One region of the Hominiventricola filiformis genome, then DNA from elsewhere that is predicted to be linked to it. Evidence: riboswitches for the same ligand, from Rfam matches in the RefSeq annotation. Region 1 holds a riboswitch; each other region holds the start of a gene.

The links. Region 1 has a riboswitch for cobalamin ahead of cobM (precorrin-4 C(11)-methyltransferase). Riboswitches for the same ligand answer to the same signal wherever they lie in the genome.
Region 2: linked by a shared signal. The riboswitch ahead of LKD36_RS05425 (ABC transporter substrate-binding protein) and the one ahead of cobM (precorrin-4 C(11)-methyltransferase) in region 1 are both predicted to bind cobalamin.
Region 3: linked by a shared signal. The riboswitch ahead of LKD36_RS16955 (dockerin type I domain-containing protein) and the one ahead of cobM (precorrin-4 C(11)-methyltransferase) in region 1 are both predicted to bind cobalamin.

The regions. Positions count from the first base shown of each region.
Region 1 covers NZ_JAJEPS010000003.1:100,877-108,582, reverse strand. The annotation lists gene ftsH (ATP-dependent zinc metalloprotease FtsH) at 1-1,694, shown strand, start outside; cobalamin riboswitch at 1,726-1,911, shown strand; gene cobM (precorrin-4 C(11)-methyltransferase) at 2,033-2,788, shown strand; gene hemA (glutamyl-tRNA reductase) at 2,788-3,969, shown strand; gene cobJ (precorrin-3B C(17)-methyltransferase) at 3,973-4,704, shown strand; gene cobA (uroporphyrinogen-III C-methyltransferase) at 4,742-7,144, shown strand; gene cobD (threonine-phosphate decarboxylase CobD) at 7,171-7,706, shown strand, end outside.
Region 2 covers NZ_JAJEPS010000003.1:235,684-243,389, reverse strand. The annotation lists partial or broken gene LKD36_RS05440 (hypothetical protein) at 1-293, shown strand, start outside; gene LKD36_RS05435 (class I SAM-dependent methyltransferase) at 467-1,258, shown strand; gene LKD36_RS05430 (LysR family transcriptional regulator) at 1,255-2,169, shown strand; cobalamin riboswitch at 2,418-2,602, shown strand; gene LKD36_RS05425 (ABC transporter substrate-binding protein) at 2,789-4,378, shown strand; gene nikB (nickel ABC transporter permease) at 4,469-5,407, shown strand; gene nikC (nickel transporter permease) at 5,412-6,242, shown strand; gene LKD36_RS05410 (ABC transporter ATP-binding protein) at 6,255-7,037, shown strand; gene LKD36_RS05405 (ABC transporter ATP-binding protein) at 7,030-7,706, shown strand, end outside.
Region 3 covers NZ_JAJEPS010000034.1:4,401-12,106, reverse strand. The annotation lists partial or broken gene LKD36_RS16970 (hypothetical protein) at 1-37, shown strand, start outside; tRNA gene LKD36_RS16965 (tRNA-Pro) at 191-264, shown strand; gene LKD36_RS16960 (leucine-rich repeat domain-containing protein) at 701-1,546, shown strand; cobalamin riboswitch at 1,549-1,753, shown strand; gene LKD36_RS16955 (dockerin type I domain-containing protein) at 1,905-5,039, shown strand; gene LKD36_RS16950 (cohesin domain-containing protein) at 5,058-7,112, shown strand; gene LKD36_RS16945 (dockerin type I repeat-containing protein) at 7,143-7,706, shown strand, end outside.

The sequences.
Region 1 (7,706 bases):
TGCTGGATGACAAGGAAGTAGCAATGGCCCAGGTAGAGGATGATGTGATCTATTTCACGGATAATAATAAAGACAATCCTACTTATTATTCAACAGTGCCCTTCCCGAATGATACGAGTCTGGTAGACCGTCTGATGGCATCCGGATGTGATTTCGGCGCAGTGCAGGAGCAGAATTCATCATTGTTTGATCAGATTATTCTGGTAGTGATCCAGATTGCTATTTTTGTCGCAATTGGACAGATTTTGTCCAGAATGCTGATGAAAAAAATGGGCGGAGGCGGACTTGGCAATGCCATGCAGTTTGGAAAGAGCAATGCCAAGATCTATGTAGCCAGTGAGACGGGAATCAAATTTCATGATGTGGCTGGAGAGGACGAAGCAAAAGAGCAGCTTCAGGAAATTGTTGATTTTCTCCACAATCCGGCAAAATATCAGGCGATTGGTGCAACGATGCCCAAAGGTGCCCTGTTAGTCGGCCCTCCAGGAACTGGTAAAACTTTGCTGGCAAAGGCGGTAGCCGGTGAGGCAGAAGTACCCTTCTTTTCCATCTCCGGTTCGGAATTTGTAGAGATGTTCGTTGGTATGGGTGCGGCCAAAGTAAGAGACCTGTTTAAGCAGGCAAATGAAAAAGCACCGTGTATCGTGTTCATTGATGAGATTGATACCATCGGTAAGAAGAGAGATGGCTCCGGCATGGGTGGAAATGATGAGCGTGAGCAGACGCTGAACCAGCTGCTCACCGAGATGGATGGTTTTGACGGTTCCAAGGGTGTTGTGATCCTGGCAGCAACCAACCGTCCGGAAACGCTGGATCCGGCACTCTTACGTCCGGGACGTTTTGACAGAAGAATTCCGGTAGAACTTCCGGATCTCATCGGCCGTGAGGCAATCCTGAAAGTCCATGCCAAGAAAGTAAAACTGGGAGATGATGTGGATTTTCATGCGATGGCCAGAGCAGCAGCCGGAGCTTCCGGTGCAGAGCTTGCCAATATGATTAATGAGGCTGCTCTTCGTGCAGTCAGAAGTGGGCGGACCTATGTAAACCAGTCAGATCTGGAAGAGAGTATTGAAGTGGTTATCGCCGGATATCAGAAGAAAAATGCCGTACTTTCTGACAAGGAAAAACTGATTGTGGCATACCATGAGACTGGGCACGCACTGGTAGCGGCGCTTCAGAGTCATTCTGCTCCGGTTACCAAGATTACGATCATTCCGAGAACTTCCGGTGCCCTTGGTTATACGATGCAGGTGGAGGAACATGATCAGTATCTTTTGAGCAAAGAAGAACTGGAGAACAAGATTGCAACTTACGCAGGCGGACGTGCGGCAGAGGCTCTGATCTTTGGTTCCATTACTACGGGTGCTTCCAATGATATCGAGCAGATGACGAAACTTGCAAGAGGTATGATTACCCGTTATGGTATGAGTGATGAGTTTGGCATGATGGCACTGGAAACGGTAAATAACCAGTACATGGGCGGAGATACTTCTCTGGCATGTGCAGCGGAGACGGCAGCCGTTGTGGATGAGAAGGTAAAAGCCCTTCTTAAGAAGGAGTATGACAAAGCTATGACCCTGTTGACGGAGAATAAACAGCAGCTTCATGCCCTTGCAAAATATCTGTATGAGAAAGAGACCATCACCGGAGATGAATTTATGCAGGTTTTGAAAGAAAATTCTGGTGCAAATTGACGAACTATAAGAAATATGATATGCTTTCCTATATGCAAAACCATCAGAAAGTGCTTAGTGAAGCCTAACAGGGAATCGGGTGAGAAGCCTGAACGGTCCGGCCACTGTAAGCGGGAATGAGGAGACTGCAGTAACCATTGCCCTATAAGGGTGAGAAGGGAAAGTTCTTCTTTAAAAGACCGTGAGTCAGGAGACCTGCTATCTGATCTGGGAGAGCTTCCGAAGAAAGCAGATCCTGAAAATTTCTGACAAAGAAATACATTCAGATCAAAAGAAAAATGAGGGAGTCTTCGCGGCTGTGTTGCGGGGACTCCTTTTATTACGTGGAGGGAAAACACATGGTATCATTTATCGGAGCGGGTCCTGGCGACCCGGAACTTCTGACTATTAAGGGAAAGAAGATTATTGACAGCGCAGATGTCATCATTTATGCAGGTTCTCTGGTCAATCCACAGGTATTGGCAGATGCAAAAGAGGGAGCTGTTATTTACAACAGTGCCCTGATGAACCTTGATGAAGTCATTGATGTGATGAAAGATGCAGAAGACAAGGGTCTGAAGGTTGCCCGGGTTCATACGGGAGATCCGGCTATTTATGGTGCTCACAGAGAGCAGATGGACAGACTGGATGAACTGGGCATTGACTATGAGGTGATTCCAGGTGTCAGTTCTTTCCTTGCAACTGCAGCAGTGTTAAAGAAGGAATATACCCTTCCGGGCGTGAGCCAGACGGTGATTCTGACCCGTATGGAAGGACGTACCCCAATGCCGCCGAAGGAAAAGCTGGTAGATCTGGCAAAGCACAATGCCACCATGATCATTTTCTTAAGCGTTGGCATGCTGGACGAGATGTCTGCGATTTTGAGACAGGAATATCGTCCGGAAACTCCGGTAGCTGTTGTCTATAAAGCAACCTGGGAAGATCAGAAGATTGTCCGCGGTGATCTGACCAATATTGCAGAGCGTGTGAAGGAGGCTGGCATTACCAAGACGGCTCTGACCGTAGTCGGAGATTTCCTTGGAAATGACTATGACCTGTCCAAATTGTATGACAAGACCTTTACCACAGAATTCCGAAAGGGAGTGACGGAGTAATGGGAATCTCACTGATCGGAATCAGTCATCATAATACGCCGCTGGCTGTCCGGGAACTGTTTGCGTTTCCGGCAGAGAAGCAGCAGGAACTGATGAAGGAGATGATCGCGAGAGGCATCGCGGAAGAGTGCGTGATTATCAGTACCTGTAATCGAACAGAGGTTTATATTTATACTGCCTGTCCGGGCGGCAATTTTACAGAATTGCAGGATCTGGTGCTGGAATTTGCCGGTGCACAGGATGTGGAAAATATCGGTGACTATATCCGCTTTTATAATGGAAGCAAGGCTGTGCGTCATCTGTTCCACGTGGCAGCAGGTCTTGAGTCCATGGTTATGGGCGAGGATCAGATCCTCGGCCAGGTGAAACGTGCCCATGATCAGGCAAGAGAGACAGGCACCTGCGGCGTCTATCTGAATACGCTGTTCCGCTATGCGGTAACGGCAGCCAAGAAGGTAAAGACAGAAACGGATCTTTCCAGAACCAGTGTGTCCACTGCTACCATGGCCATCAAGGCAGCAGAACAGGGGCTGGGAACCCTTCATGGCAAAAAAGTTATGATCATCGGTGCATCCGGCAAGATCGGAAGCACGGTGTTAAAGAACCTCCAGTGCATTGATGGTGCGGAGGTTTATATTACGTCCAGAAATATGGGACAGGCAGGAGAAGACCATCATCACAAGATTACATACCGCGTTATGGAATATGAAAAACGGTACGAGCTGGTCAATGAGATGGATGCAATTATCAGTGCCACCAGCAGCCCTCATTATACGCTGACTTACAGTAAGATGGCGGAGAAGCTTGTGACAGAGAAACCCCGTGTACTGGTGGATTTGGCAGTGCCGATTGACATTGAGGCAAAGGTGGAGAAACTGCCGGGAATCATGCGTTATGATATTGATGATTTCCAGGAACTTGCCCGGACAAATAACGAAAAAAAACAGCATGAAGTTGTGGCTGCAGACCAGATTCTTGACGAAGTACAGATGGATTTTGAACGCTGGATGGTATTCCAGCTGGCATTGCCGGATATGGCTTCTTTTAAGGAATGGATGGAACAGGAAGCGGAAAAAAAGGGACTTGATAAAGCCATTGATAAGATGTTTTACCGTCTGCGGGATCATTCCACTCCGGCAGAGCTTCACGCACTTTTTGGACATTTAAAGGAGATTGAATAATTTATGGGAAAATTATACGTAGTCGGATTCGGCCCCGGCGGCTATGAGCATATGACAGAGAAAGCCATTGAAGTGATTAAAAATGCGGATGTGGTTACCGGTTATACCACTTATGTAAATATTTTAAAGGAATTCTTTCCGGATAAAAATTACCTTGCAACGCCGATGATGCAGGAAGTAAAGCGCTGTCAGATGGCGGTAGAGGAAGCAATGAAGGACCAGACCGTTGCTATGGTATCCAGCGGCGACAGCGGTATCTACGGTATGGCAGGCATCATCTATCAGGTAGCGGAAGAGATGAATGCCAATATTGAGATCGAGACGGTTCCGGGTGTAACGGCAGCCAGCGCGGCCGCTTCTGTACTGGGCGCTCCGCTGATGCACGATTTTGCAGTCATCAGTTTAAGCGACCTGATGACGCCTTTTGATCTGATTATGAAGCGCGTGGACTGTGCAGGGCAGGGAGACATGATCGTCTGCCTTTACAACCCGAAGAGCAAAAAACGTGTAGACTATGTAGAGAAAGCAGCAGATATTCTGATGAAATACCGGAAACCGGAGACTCCGGTCGGTATTGTGAGAAATGCAGGACGAAAAGATGAGGCTTCCTGTATCACGACCCTGGGAGAACTGAAAAATGCAGATATTGACATGTTCAGTGTGGTGATTGTGGGGAATTCCCAGACATATACAAAGAATGGAAGAATGATTACTCCGAGAGGTTATCGCGTATAGGAAAGCGGACCTTTCATGTATGGAGATGGAGGATAACATGCAGGATCTGATAAGGATCGGAACCAGAAAGAGCCGTCTGGCACTGGTTCAGACAAATATCGTAAGACAGAAGATAGAAGAGGCATTTCCGGGCATTCGGGTGGAGATCTGCGAGATGTCCACAAAGGGTGACGAGCTTCTGGACCGGACATTGACGTCCTTTGGCGGAAAAGGTGTTTTTACCCAGGAACTGGAGGAGGCATTGCTGGATGAACGGATCGATCTGGCAGTGCACAGCGCCAAGGATATGCCTATGGATTTCCCGAAAGGGTTGGGAATCGGGGCAGCATTAAAGAGAGGTCCTGTGGAGGATGTGATCGTTACAAAAGACGGAACGAAGCTTGTTGATCTGAAGCCAGGAAGTGTGGTAGGTACCGGAAGTTTAAGAAGAGAGCTGCAGATCCGGGCACTGAATCCGCTGGTGGTCATTCGGCCTATCCGGGGTAACGTACAGACGAGACTTAAAAAACTGACAGATGGTCTCTATGATGCCATTGTACTGGCATCCGCAGGACTGGAACGTCTGGATATGGTATCCGGCGGCGAATTTCATTTTGAAAAATTGTCACCGGATCAGTGCCTTCCGGCAGCCGGCCAGGCAATTCTGGCAGTGGAGACGAAGAACGGACATCTGACAGAAGTGATGGAAGCATTGAATGATGCAGAAGCGATGGCGATGTTAAGTGCTGAGCGTGCTTACCTGAAAGCGATTGACGGCAGCTGCAATGCACCGGCGGCAGCACTGGCGAAAGTGGAGGGAACGAAGCTTTCTATGGAAGTGCTGTTTGCTCAGGATGCGAAGCATGTAAAACGGGCGTCCGGTTCCATTGAAAATGGAATTCAGCCGGAGCAGGCAGAAGCACTTGGACAGGAACTGGCGCGGAAAATCTGCCAGGGAAAAGTATGGCTGGTCGGTGCAGGACCTGGAGATGAACGTCTGGTGACCCAGAGATGCTTATCCTGTATCCGCAGCGCAGATGTGTTGGTCTATGACAGTCTGGCAACGGACTCCCTGCTCAATGAAGCAAGACCGGATGCAGAGCTGATTTACGCAGGAAAACGCTCTTCCCATCATCATCTGAAACAGGAGGAGACCAATGCGCTGCTCATCCGTCTGGCAAAAGAAGGAAAGAATGTAGTCCGCTTAAAAGGTGGAGATCCCTTTATCTTCGGACGCGGAGGAGAGGAAGCCCAGGAGCTCAAAGAAGCAGGTGTGGATTATGAGATCGTACCGGGTGTGTCCTCCTGTTATGGAGCACCGGCTTATGCAGGTATTCCGGTGACTCACCGGGATCATGCTTCTTCGTTTCATGTGATTACAGGACATGAGGGTGCCCACAAGGACAGCACGGTTCTTGATTATGGAACCCTTGCAAAGGAAGAAGGTACCCTGGTATTTTTGATGGGTCTTAAAAATCTTCCGAATATTACAAAGAATTTGATTGCCAACGGTAAAAATCCGAAGACCCCTGCAGCGGTGGTGCAGGAAGGTACGACGGCCAGACAGAAGGTCGCTGTGGGAACCCTGGAGACCATCGTGGAAGAAGCCAAAAAGGCAGGCATTCAGACACCGGCCATCACGGTAATCGGTGATGTGGTTTCCTTAAGAAATGAGATCGGCTGGTACGGCAATCAGCCCTTATCCGGCAAACGGGTACTGGTGACCGCAACAGAGAAGATGACAGAGCACCTGGCCGAAGTGCTGGAAGAGGAAGGCGCAGAAGCCATCCGATTCAGCCTGATTCATACAGAAGCCCTGGAAAGTCCGGAGCTCGACCGCCTGGTGGCTCATCCGGAAGCCTACGGCTGGATGGTCTTTACCAGCAGCAATGGTGTAGAGCTGTTCTTTGAAAAACTGCTGGCAGCAGGAAAAGATTTCAGAAGCCTTGCAAACCTGAAATTTGCCGTAGTCGGCGAGGGCACGGCGAAAGCACTGGCAGGCAAAGGTTTCCTGGCAGATTTTGTACCGACGAAATATACCAGCCGGACACTGGCAAAAGAGTGGGTACCGACGCTACAGAAGGATGAGCGGGTAGTGCTGGTGCGTGCAGAAGAAGCTTCGAAGGAACTGGATCAGGCGCTGGATGCAGCCGGTATCGCCTACAGTAAGGTATCCATGTATCATACAGCGGTGGATCTGCGGAAAGCAGAAGAGTTAAGAAGAATGATTTCCCAGGTGGATTATGTGACGCTGTGCAGCGGATCTGCAGTACGCGCCTTTGCCTCTATGCTGGAAGAAGACGGCGTCCGTGTGGACTGTCCGGCGAAGATCATCTGCATCGGACCGGTAACGGAGAAGGCAGCAGAAGCAGCAGGACTTGCTGTAGGGCAGTCGGCGGTAGAATACACAGCAGAAGGAATTAGAAATGTACTTCTTGCTGATGTAAAAGCTGGAAAATAAGAGAAATAGAAACAGGAGGACCGGGCATGGGACAGCACGGAGGAGATATTTACAGTGAAGAGATCCAGAAACAGATGGCGAAAGAAGACAGGAAATTTCTGGATTTTTCTGCAAACATCAATCCGCTGGGCATGCCGGCAGGGGTCCGGCTGGCGGTGATGGAGGCTCTTTATAAAGCGGAGCATTATCCGGATCCGGAAAGCCGGAAATTAAAGCATGCACTGGCAGAGTACCATGAAGTCCCGGAAGAAGCACTGATCTGCGGAAACGGCGGAGCGGATCTTATCTACCGCCTTGCCTATGGGACGAAGCCTGCCCATGCCCTTTTAACAGCCCCTACGTTCCTGGAATATGAGGAAGCATTAAAACAGGTGGGAACGAAGATTCACATCTATGAGATGCAGCCGGATTACCGGGTGAGGGAAGACATTCTGGAACAGATGACCGAAGACATGGATGTGATGTTCCTCTGCAATCCCAATAATCCCACCGGAATCCTGGTAGAGCAGGAGCTGCTGCTCCGGATTCTGGAGCGGGCAGAAAGCAGGAGTATTTTGCTGGT
Region 2 (7,706 bases), 130 kb from region 1:
TGATGACCATGGATGCAGAATATCAGACCGTGGGAGAAGCACAGAAAGCAGACACCATTGGAAGTTATCTCTCATCCGATACGCAGATCAGTTCTGCCGGATATATCGTAGTACTGAACCGCATGGATATCTGGGTGGAGACCCTGATCTCAGCAGCAGTGCTTGCACTGGCAATTCTGGTTGTCGTAGGACTTCATATCAGAAGACAAAAACGAAGAAATGCAGCAAAAGCAGCAGCGGAGGCGGCAGTGACCAAAGAAACAGATGATGAGACGGTAAAACCAGAAGAATAAGCAGTAAATAATTGCAGCAGCAGAGAAGCCTCTGCTGCTGTTTTTGTTTCAAAAAATAACCCCCCACCCGGCTTGTGAAGAATTTAACCATGTGCTAATCTGATATCATGAGTGGTCGGAAAGCAGATGAAAATCCGGCTGTATTTTGAAGAGACCCACAGGAGGATATGGGGATGATATTATCACAGATTGAACAGTACTGGACAGGAAGAGCGGAAGGCTATTCCCAGGTGAACCAGCATGAGCTGGCAACCGGGCAGGACCGGGTATGGCTTGACGAGATCCGTCGTCATCTGCCGGAAGGGGCGCTGAAGATTCTGGATGTTGGAACTGGTCCTGGATTTTTTGCCATTCTGCTCACCAAAGCAGGATATGATGTGACGGCAGTAGATTATACAGAAGCTATGCTGGAGGAGGCAAAGAAAAATGCGGGGGCACTTGCCTCCAGTATCCATTTTCAGAGAATGGATGCACAGAAACTGGATTTTCCGGATGGATACTTTGACGTAGTCATTTCCAGAAATCTGACCTGGAATCTGGAAGAGCCGGGAAAAGCTTATGCAGAATGGATGCGCGTGCTGAAAAAAGGCGGCCGCCTTCTGAATTTTGATGCCAACTGGTATCATCATCTCTTCGATGAGGAGAAGAGAAAAGAATACGAAGAGGACCGGAAACGGGTAGAGAATCTTCATCTGGATGACCATTATACCTGCACGGATATTGACGCCATGGAGGATATTGCAAGACAGATTCCCATGAGTAGAATTATGCGTCCGGCGTGGGATGTACAGGTGTTACGAGACCGCCTTGGAAATGAAGTGGAAGCGGATGAAAAGGTCTGGGAGAGAGTCTGGGACTCAACGGAAAAAGCAAACTATGGGTCTACACCGATGTTCCTCGTCAGTGCTGTAAAAATGGGCGGAACAAAAGCTGTCTGTCCTAATAAGGAAGGATATACTTCATGATAGAAACCAAGCAGCTGCAGTACCTGGTGGTCTGTGCCCAGCTTCGATCATTCAGTAAGGCAGCAGAAGCACTGTATACGACGCAGCCCAATGTGAGCAAAGTGATCCGCATGCTGGAAGATGAGCTGGGATTTTCGGTATTTGTCCGTCAGAGCAGAGGGATTACGCTTACGGCCAGAGGACAGCGTGTCTATGAATATGCAAGCAGGGCCGTAGAAAATATAGAACAGTTAAAATCATTTTCCCGAATGGACAAGGGGGAAGAACTGCTGGCATCCTGGAATCCCAGTTCCTGGATGGCTTCCTGTTTTGCTGCTTTTTATCAGGAGCACCGGCAGGAGGATGTCTGCTATCATGTAATGACGGCGGGAACGGAAGAAATACTGGAACGGTGCCAGGCAGGGAAAGACGATATTGGATTTGTCTATGTATTAGATGAGCAGATGCCATCCTTTCAGTACCGACTGGAATGTGCCGGACTCATTTTTCAGGAACTGAAACGGACGAAAGCATATCTTTATTTTGGAAAAGATCATCCGTTGGCTGGAAAATCCGGTATTGGGGAAATTGCACTGGATGAGGTACGCCTGGTGCAGTGTTATGAAGATGAGTATACACTGGGGCGCAGGATGACGGAGGAGACAGACCGGATCTCACCGACAGACCGTATGAAGATCTCAGTTATTACTAACAGTGACTATGTTATGAATGAACTGCTTGGAAAGACAGACCTTGGCAATGTGAGCGGTGGTTATTTGAGCCGCGAAAAAGAATCACGGGGATATCCCGGATACTCACTTTACGGAGAAGAAGAACCGATTCTGTTTGGCTGCGTCAGCCGTCAGGGAGAGACGCTGGATGGATGGGCAGAACATTATCTGGAGTTTGTACGAAGCAGATTACAAGAATAATATATAACAGATAAGATAAAATATATTCTAAAATGGAATATCTCCATGTTCTTGCGAAGAAATGGAGATATTTTTTATTTTTAAGTTTTTTGAAAGGAAAAAAGAAGAGGAAAAAGAGCGGAAATCAGATGAAATCGAAGCGGAATTGCAGAATGACCTTGATAAGATATAACGAAAAAGAATACAAACTTCGTTGACAAAATGTGAAGAAAGTGTAAGTATAAATCTACATGTTCATATGGTCGGCAATTAAGCCGCAAAAAATAAGTTCGAAGATAGATTCGATGAAAAGGGAATCCGGTGAAAGTCCGGAACGATCCCGTCACTGTAATAGTTAAGCCTGGAGCAGATGCCACTGGGGAGATGATTCCTGGGAAGGTGCTTTGGGTGTGGATGCTAAAGTCAGGAGACCTGCTTGTTTTTTGTCAGAAAGAGTTCTTGCGGAAGACGAGATAATTCTTACCTAGAAAAATCTATGTTTTAAGGGGATAGTGTGTAAAAAGGTGAGAGGAAAGTCGGATGTAGATCCGGCTTTTTTTATGCGTAATTTTTAAGTGGGAGACGAATTGATAGTGCAGACAGCGCTGGCAAATGAATGAAATGAGAAAGGATAGAGAATATGAAAAACACGAAGAAATGTATCAGTTTAACTCTGGCAGCAGCTTTGCTGCTGACTGGCTGCGGCGGTGGAGCATCCGATAACAGCGGAAGCACTTCTGCTGCGAATGATGGAGATAAGAAAGTACTTACTTTCGGATGCCAGATGTATACCGATGGTATTGTCAATACCGTTACCGATGAGAACGGTGGATGGAATGCCATGCGTTACGGTATCACCGAGGGACTGTTCAAGTTCAACGACAGCATGGAAGTAGAGCCGTGGCTCGCAGACAGCTACACTGTAAATGATGAGCATACCGAGTGGGTCATCACCCTGAAAGACGGCATCAAATTCTCTGACGGCTGTGATCTGACTCCGACTAAAGTAAAAGAGTGCTTTGAATATCTGAAAGAGATGGGACCGAGTGGATCTGCAAAACCGCAGAAATATCTGGAGTTCGAGGCAACCATTACTGCAGATGATGCAGCAAATACCCTGACCATCCAGACGACTCAGCCTTATGCCAACCTTCCGGGACAGCTGGCACATCCGACTATGGCAATTGTTGATGTGGCAGATACCGAGAACTTTGACAATGGCACGATCGGAACCGGTCCGTACATGGTTGAGACTTTCAATGGTGTAGGTGTAGGTTATGATCTGGCAGCGAATCCGAACTACCGTGAGGAAGTTCCCTATGACGAAGTAAAACTGATGTACATGGGGGATGCTTCTGCTAAGACCATGGCGCTGCAGAGTGGACAGGTTGATCTGGTAGAGAATATTACCAATGTATCTGATATCCAGGATTTCAAAGATAATCCTGATTTCACGGTAGATATTGCTTCTGGTGTTCGCTGTGGTTTCAGCTGGATGAACTTTGATGGCATTCTTGGCAACAAGACTCTGCGTCAGGCAATCCTGATGGGCATTGACTATGATACCATCTGCAACTCCAAGACTATCGGAGGTCTGTATACTCCGGGATTCTCCGTACTGCCGTCTACTTTAAGCTATGGTTATGACAAACTGACCAACCCCTATACCTATGATCCGGAAGGCGCTAAGAAGCTCCTTGATGATGCAGGAATCGTAGATACTGACGGCGATGGAATCCGTGAGCTGGATGGACAGAATATCAATCTGCACTACGTTTCCTATGAGAACCGTCTGCTGAACGATTTCTCCAACGCACATATTCAGTATCTGGCAGAGATCGGTATCGGATGCACCGCAGACTACGGCAGCTCTGATGACCAGTGGAGCAAACTTGCTGCTGGAGATTATGACTTCAATAACAATAACTGGATCACCGTAGGTACCGGAGATCCCTATGCTTACATGGCAAACTGGGCAACCGATACTACTTACTGCGGATATTCCAATCCGGAATATGATGCACTGTTCGAGCAGCTGAAGAGCGAGATGGATGAAGAGAAACGTGCAGATCTGATCTTCCAGATGCAGCAGATTCTGGTAGATGATGCCGCTGTTCTGATCGACGGATACTACAACTCTTCTATGATTTACTCTAAGAATGTAGGAAATGCGCATATCCATACGGCAGACTACTACTGGCTGACCACCGAGATTACCCCGGCTGAGTAAGATTAAGTATTCATTACCCCCATCCGTGCCCCTTGCGGCGGCCAGGGTGGGGGTTCCTGTTTTGTTCACTTTTAGAAAGGAGCCATTGTCTTGAATAAGAAACAGATTCTTCGCCGAATCTTACAGATTGCAATTGTATTGATTGGTATCAGTTTCGTAACGTTTTTACTGACCTACCTGTCTCCTGGAGATCCGGTCCGCAACATGTTCTCCGCTACCGGCGTGATGCCGACGGAAGAACTGGTACAGCAGACCAGGGATGAGATGGGACTGAACGACCCGTTTTTCACCCAGTATTTCCGCTGGCTGTTTAACTGCCTGCATGGTGATTTTGGAAAATCCTACAGCCTCAACAAACCGGTAGTGGAGCTTCTGGCAGCCCGTGTATTGCCGACCCTGAAGCTGACCCTCATGTCACTGATTCTGATGTTGATCATAGCAGTGCCGCTGGGTGTTGCTTCCGCATTACATAAAGACGGTATCATCGACTATATCTGCCGTGCGGTAACCTTCATTGGATGTGCGATGCCGAACTTCTGGGTAGGACTTCTCCTGATGATGCTGCTGTGTGTACAGATTCAGGTTTTCCCGGTTATCGCTTCCGGCGGTGACTTCAAGAGTCTGTTTCTGCCGGCACTGACGCTGGCCATTGCAATGGCATCTAAATATACCAGACAGGTCCGGACTGCAGTTCTGGAGGAATTAAGTCAGGATTATGTGATCGGAGCAGAAGCCAGAGGTGTGAAACGTTCCACGATTATTTGGAAAAATGTATTTCCGAATGCATTGCTTCCGCTGATTACCATGCTGGGACTTTCCGTCGGAAGCCTTCTTGGTGGTACCAGTGTTGTAGAGGTGATCTTCTCTTATCCTGGACTTGGTAACCTGGCCGTTACTGCGATTACTTCCAGCGACTACAACCTGATTCAGGGGTATGTACTCTGGATGGCGCTGATTTATATGGTCATTAACCTGATTGTGGATGCATCCTATGTCTATATTGATCCCCGGATGCGCTTGAAGAGGTAAGAAGATGAAGAAGACGTTAAAATTTGTGAAAGAACATAAGCAGTTTACCTTTTTTGGAATTCTTGCCATTTTGATTATTCTGGCAGCAGTTTTTGCACCGGTACTTACCGGAGGTGTTGACCCGCTGAAAGGTTCCCTGACAGAGGCCCTGGAGGCACCGAGCAAAGCTCATATTTTCGGTACTGATAAAATGGGACGTGATATTTATGCCCGTGTGATTTACGGAGCCCGTGCATCCCTCACTTCTACCTTTGGTGTGGTTGTTCTTATTTTTCTGGTGGGAAGTGTAGTAGGTGTCATTGCCGGTTATTTCGGCGGAGCCGTTGATGCGGTTCTCATGCGTATTGCAGATATGATGCTGGCTTTCCCAGGCCTGGTTCTGGCACTGGCTGTGGCAGGTATCATGGGTGCAAGTATCCGTAATGCCATCATCGCAATCGTAGCTGTCAACTGGACCAAATATGCCCGTCTGGCACGAAGCCTGGTTATGAAAATCCGTGACCGTGACTATGTATCCGCAGCCATTGTAACTGGTTCTAAAACACCCTATATGCTGCTTCGTTATATGCTGCCCAATGCACTGCCGACGCTGATTATCACAGCAGCTACGGATGTAGGCGGTATGATGCTGGAGATCGCAGCCCTGTCCTTCCTGGGATTTGGTGCAAAGCCGCCGACACCGGAATGGGGCTATATGCTGAATGAAGGTCGTGCCTGTATGCAGTCCGCACCCTGGATGATGCTATATCCGGGTCTTGCAATTTTCTTTGTCGTTGTTGTATTTAACATGTTGGGAGATTCCATTCGGGATATCCTGGATCCGAGAGCAGAGTAAGGAGGTAGGAATATGCTGAAAATTGATAATATTACGATTGCGTATAAAGATGTTCCTACCGTTGTAGATTTCAGTCTCGACATGGCTCCGGGTCAGATCGTCAGTCTGGTAGGAGAGAGCGGAAGCGGTAAGACTACCGTGATTCGTGCGGTCTTAGGACTGCTTGCAGGCGGCGGTAAAGTAACCAAGGGAGATATTCTTTTTCATGGTACTTCCCTTCTTAAAAATACACCGGAGCAGTGGAGAAAACTGCGCGGCAGCGAGATTTCCATGATTTTCCAGGACAGCGGTGCCATGATGAACCCGACCAGGAAGATTGGATCTGTATTTACAGAGTATCTGCAGACCCATGAAAAGATTTCCAAAAAGGATGCATGGGCAAAAGGGGAAGAGATGCTTGGAAAAATGCGCCTTCCGAGCCCGGATAATATCATGCATTCTTATCCGTTCCAATTATCCGGCGGTATGCGTCAGCGTGTCGGTATTGCCATGGGTATGACTTATCAGCCGAAGCTTCTGCTGGCAGATGAGCCGACGAGTGCACTGGATGTAACTACTCAGGCACAGATTGTTCGCCAGATGATGGAATTAAGAGAAGATTATGGCACTGGTATTATTGTTGTTACCCATAATCTGGGTGTGGCAGCCTATATGTCCGACTATGTTGTGGTCATGAAAGATGGTCATATAGAAGATCAGGGAGACCGAGACCATATCCTGCATCATTCGGAAAATGCATACACCCGCAGGCTGTTAAGCGCAGTACCTTCGATGGGAGGGGAATCTTATGTTTGAACATGATGAAGTTATATTGGAGGCAAAGCATGTTACAAGACGTTTTCCGGCGTCAGGCGGACGTACTTTGGTTGCCAACAATGATATTAACCTGAAATTCTATAAAGGAAAGACATTGGGACTGGTAGGTGAATCCGGCTGTGGTAAATCTACATTCATGCGTTTCCTGGTGTCTTTGGATACTCCTTCCGAGGGAGAGATCCTGTATCGTGGAAAAGATATTACAAAACTGAAAGGTGAGGAGCTGCGTCAGAACCGTCAGCATATTCAGATGGTGTTCCAGGATCCGACCTCTTCTTTCAACCCGAAAATGAAGATCCGTGATATCGTATGCGAGCCTCTTCTGAACTTTAACCGTATCAAGAAGAGCGAGATGGATGCAGCCTGCCGTCGGCTTTTGGAGATGGTGGAGCTTCCGGGAGAGTTTGCAGACCGTTATCCCCATAACATGTCCGGTGGTCAGCGTCAGCGTGTAGCCATTGCCCGCGCTCTTGCTCTGGAACCGGAGATCCTGATCCTTGATGAGGCAACTTCTGCACTGGACGTATCCGTACAGCAGACGATCATTGAACTGATTGTAAAGCTTCAGAAAGAAAAGAACATTACCATTGGTTTTATCTGTCATGATATTTCTCTGATCCAGTCCTGCTCTCATGAAGTAGCGGTTAT
Region 3 (7,706 bases), on a different contig from region 1:
AGATGCAACCGCAGTAGTGAATAGCTTTATAAAGTAAAATATGTTATAATCAGAAAGCAGGAAGACCTTAGATTTTCCTGCTTTCTGAGCTAAAAAAAGAAAAATAAAAAAATTGAAAAAAACTCTTTACAAATCTGAAAAACCGATGTATACTAAACAAGTGCTCTGGTGATGGGGCAAAACACAATAACGATGCGTGGCTCAGCTTGGTAGAGCGCTGCGTTCGGGACGCAGAGGTCGCAGGTTCAAATCCTGTCGCATCGACTCCTTGGCAGGGGCGTCAGTTATCTGCTGGATAACTGAACAGAACCGGAATCAGTTATGGTTCCGGCTTTTTTTTTATAAATTACGTTAAAAAGGTGACAAATAAGCATTGCTTTGTAACGATTTATGAGCTATACTCATAAGTGATACAGAGTGTCTGGTACTGTATATACAGCAACAGAACTGAAAAGACAATTTGGTGCAAATCCGAAGGGGCAACGCCGCTGTGAACATGAAGAGATCTGTAAAATGGTAAAATCCAGAACAGAATTTTGAAATGTGACCCAGGAAGTCTACTGATCACGGTTTGATTTTCATACGATAACTGGATATTTTTTGACAGAGCATAAACACGTTTGCGTATCATGGGCAAACGTGTTTTTTTATTATTAGGGATAGCTAATCTTAACGAGACAGAATATCAGTAAGGGGAATTATGGGAAATATTTATCATACCGGAGTCTGGGTATCAGACCGCAATTATGATGTGTTTGACAGGCGCTTGGGCAAGTCAATGGTTGACCGTGAGATAAGAATTGCGGAGCCGTACCGCAGAATTGGAAGCGGTGCAATGAAGAATAATATTAAGATGAAACGGTTGCAGATCGGGAATAGTGTAAAAGAAATTGGGGAAGAAGCATTTCAGGGCTGCAGCAATCTGCGGTTCCTTACCCTTGATGGGGTGCGAACCGTACAGAGAAGTGCATTTCAGGGATGTACCAGTTTGAAAACGTTGGATATTCCAAAGAGTCTCCGTTATATAGAGAAAAATGCATTTATGGAAAATAAAGCTGTTCGAGAGATACGATATGAAACAGAAAATCTCAGTACCGTGATTTCTCCAGAAGTATTCCGTGAATGCAATCGACTTCAGCTCATTGTACTTCCTGAAAAGCTGGAAAAAGTTGGACCTAGAGCTTTTTATAAATGCAAAGAGCTGGATGGCATTCAATTTCCTGCCACATTGAAAGAAATCGAAGAAGAAGCATTTTATCAAAATGGATTAACGGAACTGCATCTTCCGAATGGATTGGTAAAGATTAGTGACAGCGCATTTTTTAAGTGTACGCAGTTAGAATATGTGCGAATTCCGGAATCTGTAAAAATAATTGGCAAATGGGTATTCCACGGATGTAACCGATTAAAAGTTCTGGAAATTCCAGGTGATCCAGAGGTTGTAGGAGACTGGATTGTAAACAGAAGTTGTACCATACGTTGCAGAAAAGGCAGCAAAATTGATAAGTATTGCCAGGAGAATGATTTTCTGTGTGAGTATTTATAAATCGTAGAAAGTAAGACTTCAGTGCTTTTTGAACTGAGAAGAACAAAAAGCTAAGAGAGAACCGGGTGAGATTCCCGGATGGCACCGCCGCTGTAAGCATCGATGTTGATATTCAAGGACGCAAGTCGGCCACTGGGGGACTGGGAAGGCAGAATAGCCAGCGCTTGAGATGTAAATCAGAAGACCTGCTGAAGAAACTTTCGATAGAATTAATTACATATTTTGAAACTGGCAGAAAAACGGCTGCAGAACTTTTAAGTTCTGCAGCTTTTTTTGTAAGTTTGCACGACGGATGTGTAACTTCAGCGGAAGAGAAATTGCCCGTTTTTAAAATAAATCATCATAAGGAGGGAAAAAGATGAAAAGAAAGACATGTGCTTCTGTGTTAGCGCTGATATTAACCTGCGCTATGGTAACAGGCAGTCTGCCTGTGGAAGCAAATGCGGCAGAAGCAGCGGCAGCATCAGAGTTGACGGCTGTTCAGGATGAGAGTCAGGAACAGGCGGAAGTGACTGATGAAACAAAGGAAGCTGGCGATGAAACAGCTGGTGAACAAGAACAGGTGACGGAGCCTGGTCAGGAAGAAGAGAAACAGGAAGAGCAGACGACGGAGCCTGCTCAGGGAGAAGAGGAACAGAAAGAGCAGACGACGGAGCCTGGTCAGGGAAAAGAAAAACAGGAAGAACAGACGACGGAGCCTGGTCAGGAAGAAGTAAAACAGGAGGAACAGACGGCGGAGTCTGGTCAGGAAGAACAGATAACAGAAACGGTTGATGATCAAGCTGCATTTGATGATCAGGCGGCACCGATTGCAGTGCAGGCAAGAAATACACAGTATTTAGACAGTGTAGCGATATATGAAACATTGTATTCGAATGGAACGCTGGCAGATGAAATGGAGTTGGAAAAGTGTGATGAAAATGAATACAATCTGTACACATATGATATTCAGACTGCATCTCCATTTTTAGTTACTGCACTTTCTGATGAGGCGCCTGATGACACGGTAGTTACTGCAAAATGGACGCAGATGATTACTGGAAAAGAACAGACCCCGACACTGACGCCGGGAACAGCGAAACAGCTTAACTGCATAACAAAATCTGCAACGACGACAGGACAGGATGTTACAGTTACTGCATCTTCAGCGGATGAGGGAGAATCACAGACGGTAACCATCCATGTTCTGAGAAAACCTTGTCTGCAGACACTTTCCATTGCCAATAAATCCGGTGAAGCGATAGAAATTGATAATGGGTTTAAGTGGAATGCGAATACCTCTTATATTAAGACATGGCAGAACATGACCGCCACCACAAAAGCGGATACAGCTGTTTTCACTGCGGCACAACATACGGATATTACAGATCAGACCTATCAGATTCTTTATAATGGAAACGCAGATCAGAATGAAATACCTCTGAGTATTGGTGAAAATGCTGTTACCATTACTGTTGTAAATAAAGAAGGTATCACAAATACATATAAGGTGACTATTACCAGAGAAGAAGATGCAGGAACAGGCAATGTCTCTTTTGAAACAGATCCGGAAGACGCTCTGGTTGTAGTAAAAGATAAGAATGGTGACAGAGTCTGGCCAGATCATGATAAAACCTGGACTCTTCAGATTGGAGACACCTACAGCTATGTTGTAACAAAAAATGGCTATATTGGCCAGAAAAATAATTTTGTAGCAAAAGCAGGTACAGCGGAGATCACGCTGGAGAGGGCAACAGACAATAATGATATCGACAAGACCATCTATGCACAGTGGGGAAATTTCCGAAACGGTGATGATGAGTTAGGTATTACGACATCAAAAACGCCGTATAATCCAGATGATGCAGAACTGCTCTGGGCAGTAAAATACGGAACAGGATGGGCAGCAGCACCGGGATCTCCGATTATGGTGGATGGAGATCTGGTAACTTACACAGGTTCTACAATCCGCAAACTGGACAGAAACACAGGAGCAGTTGTAGCGGAAGGTACTATGGTAGGTTCCTCCAGCTTCTCCATTGTTCCGGCAACGTATGGTGACGGTATGATTTTTGTTGGTCTGAGTAATGGAAGAATTCAGGCATTCAATGCAAAGGATTTGACCTCCCTCTGGGTTTATCAGAACGATCTGAAAGGTCAGCCGAACTGTCCAATTACCTATAAAGATGGTTATATTTACGCAGGTTTCTGGAACAGTGAGGAGAAAGATGCCAATTTCGCATGTATCAGTGTAACTGACGAGGATTCTTCCAAAGCTACGGAAGCAAAGGTCGCTTCCTGGACATATAAGCGGGCAGGAGGATTTTACTGGGCTGGTGCTTATGTAACAGACAAATTTGCAGTGGTAGGAACCGATGACGGAGCCAGTGGATATAGCACGGAAGGTGCAAGTCTGTTGGTATTTGACCGGGAAACCGGAGAATTAGTGGATTCCTGGGATGGTATCCGCGGAGATATCCGTTCTAATATTTCTCATGATCCGGAATCTGACAGAGTGTTCTTTACCAGCAAGGGCGGTGTTCTCTGCAATGCACAGATTGACTGGGAGACTGGAAAAATCACAGATAAACAGTCTGTAGTGATTGTAGGAGCAAAAGGAAATGAATATGCAATGTCCACCTGTACGCCGTCTGTATACAATGGAAGAATTTACATTGGAATTGCAGGAACAAGTCAGTTTGGAGCAAATTCCGGTCATGCCATTGGTGTATATGATCTGAATGAGGATGGTTCCATGACCCAGGCATATGCATATGCAATCCTTGGTTATCCGCAGACTTCTGCTATGGTAACGACGGGATATGTAGATGAGGATGGATATGTATATATCTACCTCCCGTATAATTATACGCCGGGTGGTGTTTCTGTACTGAAGGATAAAAAAGGTCAGACAGAACCGTTGACGACGACCGATTCTGGTTACAGTGAAGTGTTTACTCCGGTAAGTCCTCTGGCACAATATTGTATCTGCTCTACCATTGCAGATGAATATGGAACTCTTTATTACAAAAATGACAGCTGCTATATGATGGCAATTACATCGAAGGTAGAATCTATTGAGGTAACAGAAGAGCCGACTTCCATTACAGAAAAAAATGGAACTATTACCGCAGAAGGACTGAAGGTTGTCTCCAATCTGAAAAACGGCGAGCAGAGAGACATCAGTGATGATGTAAAAGTAACTAAACAGGACGATGGTACTTATCTTGTTACCTATACATATGGATTTGACAATGCAAATTACGGACTGAAGACGCTGACCACCACATTTGGAAAGTCTACGGTTGTTTATGGTGATGTGAATGGTGATGGAAAAATTAATAGCGGAGATGCAGCACTGACTTATGCATATGTCAATGGAAAAATAAAATTCAAAGAAGGTCAGTTGAAAGCAGCTGATGTAAATGGAGATGGAAAAATTAACAGCGGAGATGCAGCACTTATTTATGCGCGTGTCAATGGAAAAATAGAAACATTTCCAGCAGCAAAATAATAAAAAGGAGAATTTTGTATGAGACAGATAAAGAAAGCAATTTCATTCATCTTATGCTTCTGCATGATGTTTGGCTTTACTCTGGAAGCATTTGCCGGTTCGGTGAAACCATCAGTAGATAAGACAAGTGTGGCAGCAGGAGAAAGCGTTACCGTAACTTTGACTTTGGATGAAGATATTGCAAATTGTACCTCATTTGAATATTGGCTTTACTATAATTCGGATAAATTTACTATGACAGGATCTGAAAATGGAAATTCTTGTAATGGTATGAAGATTTCTTCTCCTATGACAGGTGCAGATGGCGCGTATTATGTGGTCAGCTTTGTAGATACTTCTTCTGAGGGAGTTACGATCAAAGCTGGAACTATCTATAACCTGACTTTTACTGCTAAAGATGATATTTCATCCAGTGATGATGTATCTTTTAAAGTAAAAAGAGAATCTGTTATGGATACTACATGGGTAGAAGTAGATGCAGATAAAGTAACTGCGGGAGATCCGGTCAGTGTTACGGTAACTCCTGCACCGGCTACAGCATCTTATAAAGTGGATCTTGAGGGCACTCAGACAGTTCAGATGGGTGAAACGGCCCCGGTAACTGTAAAGATTGCCTCTGATAATGCAACAACTTACAATGCGGTGGATGTAACGCTTAAGTATGATAAAGAGAAACTGGCACTGGATACAACTTCTCTTGGTGAAGGATATACCATTACGAATGATGCGTCCAATGGAATTGTAAGGGTTACTGGTTATGGTGAAGAAAAACAGCTCGGCAACGCATTTACTCTGAACTTCAAGGCACAGCAGGTGGGCACAGCAGAAGTGGCATTTACTTCTGCAAAAGTAGATAAAGCGGATCATGCAATCAGTGATGATGCGCCGGAAGCAACAAAGGTTACAGATAAAGTTACCGTTACTGTTGGTGGATATACAGTAACTCTTTCGAATGATTTTGATGGTGCAGGTACAGCAACTCCGGATGCAGATTATACCTTTACTGCAAAAAATACACATTATGATTATGATGTAATTGCGAAGATCGGTGATACTCAGCTTACAGTGACAGACAATGGGGACGGAAGTTACACCATCAGTAAAGAGCAGATCAATGGAAACATTACCGTAACTGCAACCAAAACAGCTAAACAGTATGATGTAACAGTTACCGGAAATGGCGCTGCAGATGTAACGGCACCGGCAAAAGCAACCTATGGAACGGATTATACTTATACTTTAACGCAGGATAGCAACTATGCTTATACGGTAAAGATTACAGCTGGTGGCACAGAGATTACTTCAGAACTTCAGGAAGGAACTGCAAATCAGTACAAGATTGCAGGGGATAAGATTACAGGTCCGGTAGAGATTAATGTGGCCAAAGAGCAGACAGCAGGAACAATTACTTTTGAAGGTGAGGGTGCCGGAGATGTAGTTGGAGGAACCAGCCAGAATGCTCCGCTTCATCAGGACTTTACTTTCACGATTACAAAAGCGGCAGATTTTGTATATGCAGTAACCGCAGTAAAAGGCGAGAATACGGTTAATGTAAACGATAATGGAGACGGTACCTATACCATTGCAGCAGCTGATATTGACGGTGCAAACATTATGGTAAATGTGGCTAAAAACCCGAACAAAACCGCAGAAGTATATCAGTATGTGAAACTGAATGGCAAGGTAATGTATCTGGTTGTTGCAAATGACAGTTCTCTGACAGAAGGAAAAGTACTTACTTATGACGGTTCCGCAATGTACTGGTCTGAAAAGTATGACGGATACTGCTGTCTTGTAATTTCTGATAAGGCTGAGCAGGAAATGAAAGAAGAAGCAGTAAAACATCTTGGAAGTGTGGAAGGAACCAAGATAGAAATTGATTATTCTGGAGATGTCAACAAGACAGGCCAGATCGATATCAACGATGCCCAGCTTGTATATGATATGTACAAACCAGTATATGACGATTTTGATATCTTATCTGTAGAGAGATTCCTCCGTGCTGATATGAATGGAAGTAAGAATCTGACGGTTGAGGATGCAGTAGCAGTTGTATCTGAGATTCTGAAATAAAGGGTTTGGTTTTAGAAGGAGAATACCTATATGAAATATGGAAGAAGAGGATTTACAGCTCTTCTTGCACTGATACTGGCGGCCGGTTCCGGTCTGCCAGTGTCGGCTGCTGAGGTAAAAGTGTCATCCGATCAGACGAAGGTGACCAGTGGAAGTGATATTACATTGACCTTGACACTGGATGAAGCAGTGAATGATGTGATCTGTTTCGACTACCGGGTTTATTTTGATATGGATAGTTTCTCTCTGAAGAAGAGTACGATAGGAACCGCATGTGAAGACGCACAGGTCAGTACAAAAGCGATGACCTATGGTTCGGAACAAAAACCTTGTTATAGTGTTAATTTTGTAGATACAACATCTGAAGGAGTTGCTCTACGAAGCGGGGAGATCTGTCAGCTGACATTTACGGCGAAAAAAGATATGACAGCGGATTGGAAAGATACATTTCGAGTAGAACGTGAGCATTTTGCTACAACGGATTACTGGAATACATTGAAGGAAACGGACAATGGTAAGGTAAGTTATGATGTAAAATCTTCTATAGTATATGGAGATGTAAACGGAGACGGTAAGATTAATACAGCGGATGCT